2 regions of the Chryseobacterium sp. RU33C genome follow, and region 1 is predicted to be linked to the other one. Evidence: riboswitches for the same ligand, from Rfam matches in the RefSeq annotation. Region 1 holds a riboswitch; the other holds the start of a gene.

Region 1 (4,222 bases):
TAAATCTAAAAGTACTTACAAAAGAAAAGATAAATAATAAACGGGTAACCACAGGGTATGCTCTTCAGAACAATATAACAGAGAAAAGTAAAATGAAAATTCAGAAAGAGATAGATTTTATTCTTGCAGTGGATGCACTTAAAAATGTACAGCGAAGAAATTATAATGCGGATGATTCCCGAAGAGAGAATACGGCGGAACATTCCTGGCAGATTATCATTCTTGCCCAGATCCTTTATCCGTATGCTAAAAACCGTGCAGATATTGATTTATTAAGGGTGATAAGAATGCTTTCCATTCATGATCTTGTGGAGATTGAAGCGGGAGATACTTTTATTTTTGATGAAAAAGCAATGGTAGGAAAATTTGAAAGAGAGAAAGCTTCAGCCCAAAAAATCTTTGGAATTCTGGATGAGCCTTTACGTACAGAATTTTTTAACCTGTGGCTTGAGTTTGAAGAAGAGACAACACCGGATGCTATTTTTGCCTGCGGGATCGACAGGATTATGCCGTTTATTTTAAATTCCCATACTACAGGAAAGAGCTGGACGGAAGCAGGAGTAACAGAAAAACAAATCCGAAATATGCTTGAAAATGCTATTAGCAGAGCATCGGATGAAATGGGAGAGGCTTTTGAACTTCTTTTAAACAGAAGTCTGGAAACGGAAAAGGTTTTGAAATAATAAAAAAAAAGACACTGTCCGGTTATTGATTGGGCAGTGTCTTTTTTTATGGATATCTCATGAATTTTTATGAGGCCAGCAATAAATAGTTATCAGGGTTTAATAAAACTCCCTGCTGCGAATAAAATCCAGCCATACTGTTCCATACATAAAACCTCATTTCAAAATTCCTGTAAGTAGTTTCCAGTTTAAATTTCACCTGTTTTCCGTCTTTGGACCACACCGGGTTTTTCACGGTAATTATTGTATTACCGGTTTCTTTTCCATCTACATATTCGAATAATCTCAGTTGAAGAGTCTGTGTTTTTTTCATAGGCTCCGTGAATTGTACCACTATATTGTTGAGATCAGCTTTTTCAAAATCTTTGTTATTGGCATTCACAACGGATGGCTGAGAAATTTTGTTTCCTATTTTCTTCGTCCATTTTAATAATGGGACATATAATTTTTCCAGCTTCTTGTCCTTTTTATAAAGCTCTGCAACCTTTTCAGAAAACAGGTTCTGTGCAATAAATCCACGTCGGATATTCACTTTGTGATAGATCGCAGAAAGGCTGTCTGTTTTTTCCTTTGGAAATTTTTCTTTGATAAATAAATCGTAAACAGCCCATGTCATATATTCATTGAATGAACTGATACCCGGATATCCTGACTTCTTATCCCATTTCGCCAGACTGAAGCTTTCCGTTATCTCCTTTGAATACTGATCTGAAACAGGATTAACATAACCATGATCTATTTCTGAAAATACGGTGTGATTATCCAGAAGTCTTCGGGCAATATTATTTTTTAAATTTCCAAGTATAAGATCTTGTCCGATATCAGGGAAGTCAACGGTTAATGAACTGTTGATGTCTCTATGGCAATTCTGTCCGCCTACCAGAGGAGAAATGGCGATAACATATTTCTTATCTCCTTCATTGGCTGGTCTTGCTGCTATTTTATCCAAAAAAGCATAGGTGTCATTGATGTAATAATACTCTTTGTAGTTCGAGATGATGGTATTATAAAACTGCTGATGATTTTTATAAAAGGTTCTATAATTCGATTTCTTCACAAAATCATTAATTAGTTCCAGGTTTTCATCTACTTCTTTGGGACCAAATGAATTGAATGGGAAATCTCTTTTAAGTAAACCACTTTCATCAAAAGAAAATGCATAGAAATCGGTTCGAAAACCTAAGAATTTTTTCCAGTCTTTTCTGGAATAGTTTACTTTTTTTAATAGGGGATGATCTTTTACAGGCTCAAAATAAGACATGATTTCATCATAATACGGAGGGATTTTCTGAACGTCATATGGATCTGTTTTACCGTATTCTGTGAGTGCTAAAATGATATTTCCCAATTCATAACTTTCCGGGAGTTCAATTTTGACGTCTTTTTGTGCTGTTAGTGATACTGAAAGGATGAGTGTAATGATTAAAATAATTTTTTTCATGTAATATTAGTTCTTCTATAGTTTTAGGAAAAGGGTAAAAAATTTCCTGAGGCCTAAATTAAAGAAAACCTGAATGAATTCCAATCATTATCGTCAATACGTAAATAGATTGTTTTGAATGGAAAAATTTCGGGCGGCCTTTGGCCGCCCGAAATTTATTTATAGTATTTGAATTGGTTTTTTGAATTCATCGATGGCTACAAAAGTAAAATCACCTACAATAGCTTTTTCTCTTTCATAGGAATACATCTGTTCAGTGTAAATTTCAACATTCACTTTCATACTGGTTTTTCCCACGTATGAAACTTTCCCGATCAGTTCCACAATGGTTCCGGCAGGAATAGGTTTTTTAAAATCAATCTTATCACTGCTTACGGTTACCACTCTTTTTCTGGCAAAACGGGTTGCTGTGATAAAAGCTACTTCATCCATCAGCTGCATTGCTGTACCCCCGAAAAGAGTATCATAATGATTGGTAGTGTTAGGGAAAACCGCTTTAAAGATTCTGGTTTCGGATGCTTCAATTCTTTCTTCTGTAGTCATATATCATTATTAATTAAAGCGATAAGAAATGATTGGAAACAACAGAATAATGACAGGAACTTACAGAATTCCTGAAACAATCCATCAGATCAATACAACTTCAAATCGCGAAAGTTACATGTTTAAGAAAAAGGCAGGTCTCCTGACTTGTAACATCATTTATCTCCTTCCCATGCCTCGCACAGTGGATCTTTGATAAAGACTTCAGTTACTTACAGTTGCGCGACAGTCCGTGATTTTCACACGGTTCCCTTTTAATCTGCAGTGATGCAGAACCAATTTCTGTGATGAATAAGCGTAAAAACTTTTCGAATGCAAAAATAATGAATTTATTCCGGATTATGATAAATAATCTGGCTGATTACTCTTCCTTTCTTAATTGTCCACAGGGTAGTATATCTGTTTTCTCCTGAACCATTGATCATATAAAGAAAAATATTATCATTGTCAAGAGATGTTACTCCTACGTTCTCAAAATCCATGGTAGGCTGGAACATATTTTTGATAGCTTCTCTTACAAAAACAGATCCTCTTCCGGGCTGCTGCACTCTGATGGATTTGATTTCGGTCATTCCTTCAGGAAGGTCATTTCCAATTCCCCACGGTTTTACTTTATCAATGGTAAGAATCTTTCCATCCGCATCTTTTTCCTTTTTACGGTATCCTGCATTGGAAGGATAAATATCAATCACCACTTTGCTTCTTTGGGCAGTAGGGATTTTAGAATCCGAATTGTCGGTGAAAATAAGGGATCTTCCATTTTTAGATTTAGATGGAGTATAGGCGGGAAGCTGGTCCACATATGCAATACGCCCTTTATTCACCATACCTTCTTTATCAAGAGTTTCATACCGTACAAAAGGCTTATCGTCATCCTGTTTTTCCGGATATTTGATCCAGATCCATTCTGTTTCTCCCGGAGCCGGTTTTACATAAACAAATACATCTCCTTTGCGCATACGGATCTTGTCTACAATTTTTCGGTAATCGTCTTTATGTACACGTACGTTAGCATATCCTTCCTCAGCTTTTACCACTCCAAAAGGAACTTTTGTCTGTGCCTTTACAAAGGTTATAGATAAGATACTGATAGCGGATAAATAGAATGCTTTGTTTATGAAAGTCATCATGAAATTTTTTTGATCTTCCAAATATATAAATTAAATGCTTTTCGGAAGATAATTATACCGCTGCAGTTCACTTAAATCTTGTATTTGTTTCAGATGACCGTCTGAAAGCAGAAATATACGTTCAGAAATATCCAGAACATCTTTAAAATTATGATCAGAAATAATGAAACCTTTATGTGCTGACTCCCGCAGTATATTTTTCTTTAATTCTTCAGTAACCTTTGGAGAAAGACTATGGAATGGCTCGTCCAGTAAAATAAAATGGGCTTCAGAATAAATAATCATCAGGGTTTCAATAATTCTCTGTTCACCTTTAGAAAGGTTTTTAGGTTTTTCATGGAGGAAAGGCTGTATGAATTCTGAAGTAAAAAGTAGTTCAGTATTCTTTTGATTGCAAAAAAGAGGAATCAGGTTTTTGATTTTTA
Region 2 (4,222 bases), on a different contig from region 1:
AACAACGGTTTGGTTACCGATCAGTATATGGGAATGTATGGCCCAACGAATCTTACTCCGTACATCATGGAAGAGAGAAGATTAAACGTTGCTCAGATGGACGTTTTCTCCCGTTTGATGATGGATAGAATTATCTTCCTGGGAACAGGTATTGATGATCAGGTTGCAAACATCGTTACGGCTCAGCTTTTATTCTTAGAAAGTGCTGATCCTTCAAAAGATATTCAGATCTATATCAACTCTCCTGGTGGTAGTGTTTATGCAGGTTTAGGTATTTATGACACTATGCAGATCATCAAGCCGGATGTAGCGACTATCTGTACAGGTATGGCTGCTTCCATGGGAGCTGTATTACTGGTTGCCGGAGAAAAAGGAAAGCGTTCTGCGCTTAAACATTCCAGAGTAATGATTCACCAGCCTTCAGGAGGTGCGCAGGGGGTCGCTTCTGATATGGAGATCAACCTGAGAGAGATGTTGAAATTGAAGCAGGAGCTTTATGAAATCATCGGCCATCACTCAGGACAAACATATGAGTGGGTAGAAAAATCATCTGACAGAGATTACTGGATGACTTCTGAAGAAGCTAAAGGCTACGGAATGGTAGATGAAGTTTTACAAAGATCTACTGAGAAAAAATAATTGATGGTAATATCATAAGAAAACCGCACCCATCTGGTGCGGTTTTTTTGTTGAATCAATTATGGATTTTGAACTGTATTCTTGATTATTCACAAGGAATCTGTAATCCAGGCCAAACTCCAACTGAAGATGTAAAAATTCCCATCCTTTGGAAAGGTCGCGAAAATTCAAAGAATTTTTGACGGGGTGATTTTCCACATATCCTCATTAAAAAAGCGCCTTTTTAAAGGTACTTTTCTTTATTTCTTAACCATCTTATGTATCGTGGAACTATCATTGGTTTTAATCTCCACAAAATAAACACCTGTGTTTAAAGAATGAACATCAATCTTAGTAACCTGAGAAGTCATTATTTTCTGTCCTGTAGCTGAATAAATATTCACTTCTTTCAGTTTCTCAGCCGTTTCAATCTGAATGAAATTACTTGCCGGATTTGGATAAACACTGAATTTTTTCTTTGTAACAGAAGAAATCCCTAAAGTCAGCTGTGCTTCTGTGGGGGTAAATGGTCTTCTTTGCCCAAAACTTAATCCAAACCAATCATTATTACCCAGTTGAATCTGAGAAAGATTGGCTTTCGCTTGCCAGCTTGATAGGTCTTTTCCTTTATACAATTTCCAGCTGTCTGATCCGGAAGTATTTCCGGTAAAGGAATTTAATGATAGGGTAGTAATCTGATTATTCGCTGATGCAAAATTAAAATAGGAAGCTTGAGCCTGGATCAATTGTAACGCCTGTTCAGCAGTGATGCTTCCGTTATATTTAATTCCAAAAACAAAAGAATTGGCATTCCCGTTAGCATTATCAGTTCCGAAATCAATAACTATTAGGCTTTTATTACTTCCGCTTCCCACCCAGTTTGTAACCTGAGACGGAGTAAACCATGCAGAACTGTAGGCTGGAACGGGAGGAGAGGGAGGAATATCATAATGATCAAGGCCGTATGTAACCCCATACCATTTTCCGTCCACCAAAGGAGTATAACCTACCCCATTGTTCCAAGTCATGTTTGATAAACTGGATCCAGACCATGTTATCCAGCTGTCATCAGTAGTGGATGTGTGATGATTATAATTCAGAATAGAAAGATATCCTGTAGGAATGTCAACCTGCATTTTGGATTCTGCTGCCACAATTGCATTGATAAGATCTTCCATCAAAAGGCCATCACCATCAAAACGGTATCCCCATGCATAAGAATTGGGTGTGCTGTTGTCATTAAAGTCCGCAATGAAATATGCTTTTTTAGATCCGGTTCCTACCCAAAATTTAATGTCGTTTTCTGTGAATTGGGCCGATAATACCTGCATGCAAAGCAGTAAGAAAAAAAGATAAATTTTCCTCATGATATAATTAATTTAAAGTTTTATTCCCGAAACTTATCTTCAGAGTAGAAACGGTTCGTTCTCTGAAGTCAGTATTCTAAGGCAGGTCTCCTGGCTCACATCTTACAGCTTCCTTCCCGGATTTTAAGATCCAGTGGATTTTTTGCGCTAAGTTTAAACAGTTTACAGTTGCGGGTACAGCTCAAGATTTGAATATCATTCTCACTTGATTCCCTATTAATGAACATTGTTCAGCCTTAAAACGCTGCAAATATATCATATAAATCTGTGAGTCCGTTTTGTGAATTATTATTTTTCAGATATTCTTAAAAAGTCGATTTTTATATTGATTGTTTACTCAACCGGATTATTGAATTTTTATTTATAAATCTGTTGTTTTTGTGTTCACTTTCAAACTATTTTATCTGTTCTATTGTTAAAAAACAATTATCATTATATTCAAGATCAGTTTACAATCAATTTATACTTTCGCAGCCATAAAAGTAAATATGAAAAAATTGCTATTGTCTGCCGTAGTGCTGGCAGTATTGGCTTCATGTAAAAATGATGACGATACCACAATGATTAATCAGGATATTAATTATTCCAAACTGCCTCAGGAATTTCCATTTACAAAACTTGCTGCCATCAATGGAGTAAATGTGATAAACGGAGGATTTGGCTCCGGTGCAGCCGCTCACCCTACAAGAAAAGGTGAATTCTACGTCATTACGGATAGAGGTCCTAATACCGATTTCCAGAATGGTAAAAAGTTTCTTGCTCCTAATTTTACCCCAACCATTATGCATTTTAAAATCAATGCTGACGGAAATATAGAGGTAATTAAATATATTAAACTTAAAAATCCATACGGACAACCAATTACCGGACTTCCAAACCCTGTCGGAATGGGAAGTACTGGAGAAATTGCTTATGATGCTTCCGGCAATATTTTAGGGACAGATAAATATGGATTGGACGGTGAAAGTATTGTTGCTGCTGCTGATGGTACATTCTGGGTTTCCGATGAATATGGACCGCACATTGTGCATTACAGTGCTGATGGAATGGAGATGGAGAGAATAAGCCCGATTGGGGTAGATACAGGACCAAGAAAATTACCTGCTGTTTTAGCCAAAAGAAGAGCCAACAGAGGAATGGAAGGACTTTGCATCACTCCGGATGGAAGAACGCTGGTAGGAACAATACAGTCAATGATGCTTGTCCCCAGCAAAGCATTGGCAACCAATACCACTTTAACGAGAATTGTCACTTTTGATATTATTACAGGGCAAACCAGACAGTTTTTATATAGACAGGACGGAGGTGCTTCTGATTCGGTGTGTGATATTACCGCATTAAGTAACAATGAATTCCTGGTGATTGAAAGAGACGGAAATTTCGGTTCTCAGGGAGGTATAAAAAAAGTATACAGAATAAACTTAAGCAATGCCAGTGATGTAAACGGAGCTGATATAAATGCTGTAGACGGAATGAAAATTAACGGTAAATCTTTAGAGCAATGCTCATGGGATGAAATTAGCAATGCCGGAATAAAGCCTGTTACCAAAACATTAGCCGTAGATCTGGTAGCAAAACTGGGCTACGAACACGATAAATTCGAGGGAATTGTTTATTTAGGAAATAATAAACTGGCTGTTTTCAATGATGATGACTTTGGAGTAGTGGATAATGGAAACGGAAATCCAAAAGCCAAAATTTTACCTAAAACGGGTAAAGTAGACAAGGGAACGATGTATGTAGTCGATATTCAATAATTGGATTTTTTTAACGAAAAGCGGCGGAATCGAAGATTCCGCCGCTTTTTATTGTGAGCTAACCTTTCTCTTTTTAAAGAAAAATCTATATACTAAAAAAGTTTGTATCAGAACGTTTCCAATGAATACGAGTACCGCCTGATAAGTTGGAATAATGGCATAAAAGGGCAATGATTTATTAAATAAAACTGCCGGAGATATCGCCAGAACCTTGATCAGTGCCAATAGATAACTCAAAAAGTCAGGTTTTATGCCAATTAAAAACTGATCATAAACAAATACATAAAGAAAATCAAATAAAAGAAGTCCGAAGAATATCAAAATGAAATTTTTCATGTTTGTCCTAAAAGATTCTTTATTTTAATTAAAAGCTTCAATGATCTTAGAAAAATCTTCCAATTTCAAAGCTGCTCCTCCGATAAGACCACCGTCGATATCCGGCTGAGAGAATATTTCTTTAGCATTGTCCGGCTTTACAGA

Evidence for each region. Region 1 has a riboswitch for cobalamin ahead of BW946_RS17700 (acyl-CoA thioesterase). Riboswitches for the same ligand answer to the same signal wherever they lie in the genome.
Region 2: linked by a shared signal. The riboswitch ahead of BW946_RS08345 (T9SS type A sorting domain-containing protein) and the one ahead of BW946_RS17700 (acyl-CoA thioesterase) in region 1 are both predicted to bind cobalamin.

Annotation. Positions count from the first base shown of each region.
Region 1 is NZ_FTMT01000023.1:47,098-51,319, reverse strand. It holds gene BW946_RS17710 (HD domain-containing protein) at 93-683, shown strand; gene BW946_RS17705 (DUF4932 domain-containing protein) at 751-2,124, opposite strand; gene BW946_RS17700 (acyl-CoA thioesterase) at 2,284-2,667, opposite strand; cobalamin riboswitch at 2,782-2,962, opposite strand; gene BW946_RS17695 (hypothetical protein) at 2,997-3,797, opposite strand; gene BW946_RS17690 (ATP-binding cassette domain-containing protein) at 3,828-4,222, opposite strand, start outside.
Region 2 is NZ_FTMT01000007.1:115,543-119,764, reverse strand. It holds gene clpP (ATP-dependent Clp endopeptidase proteolytic subunit ClpP) at 1-639, shown strand, start outside; gene BW946_RS08345 (T9SS type A sorting domain-containing protein) at 879-1,985, opposite strand; cobalamin riboswitch at 2,048-2,239, opposite strand; gene BW946_RS08340 (esterase-like activity of phytase family protein) at 2,474-3,742, shown strand; gene tpiA (triose-phosphate isomerase) at 4,103-4,222, opposite strand, start outside.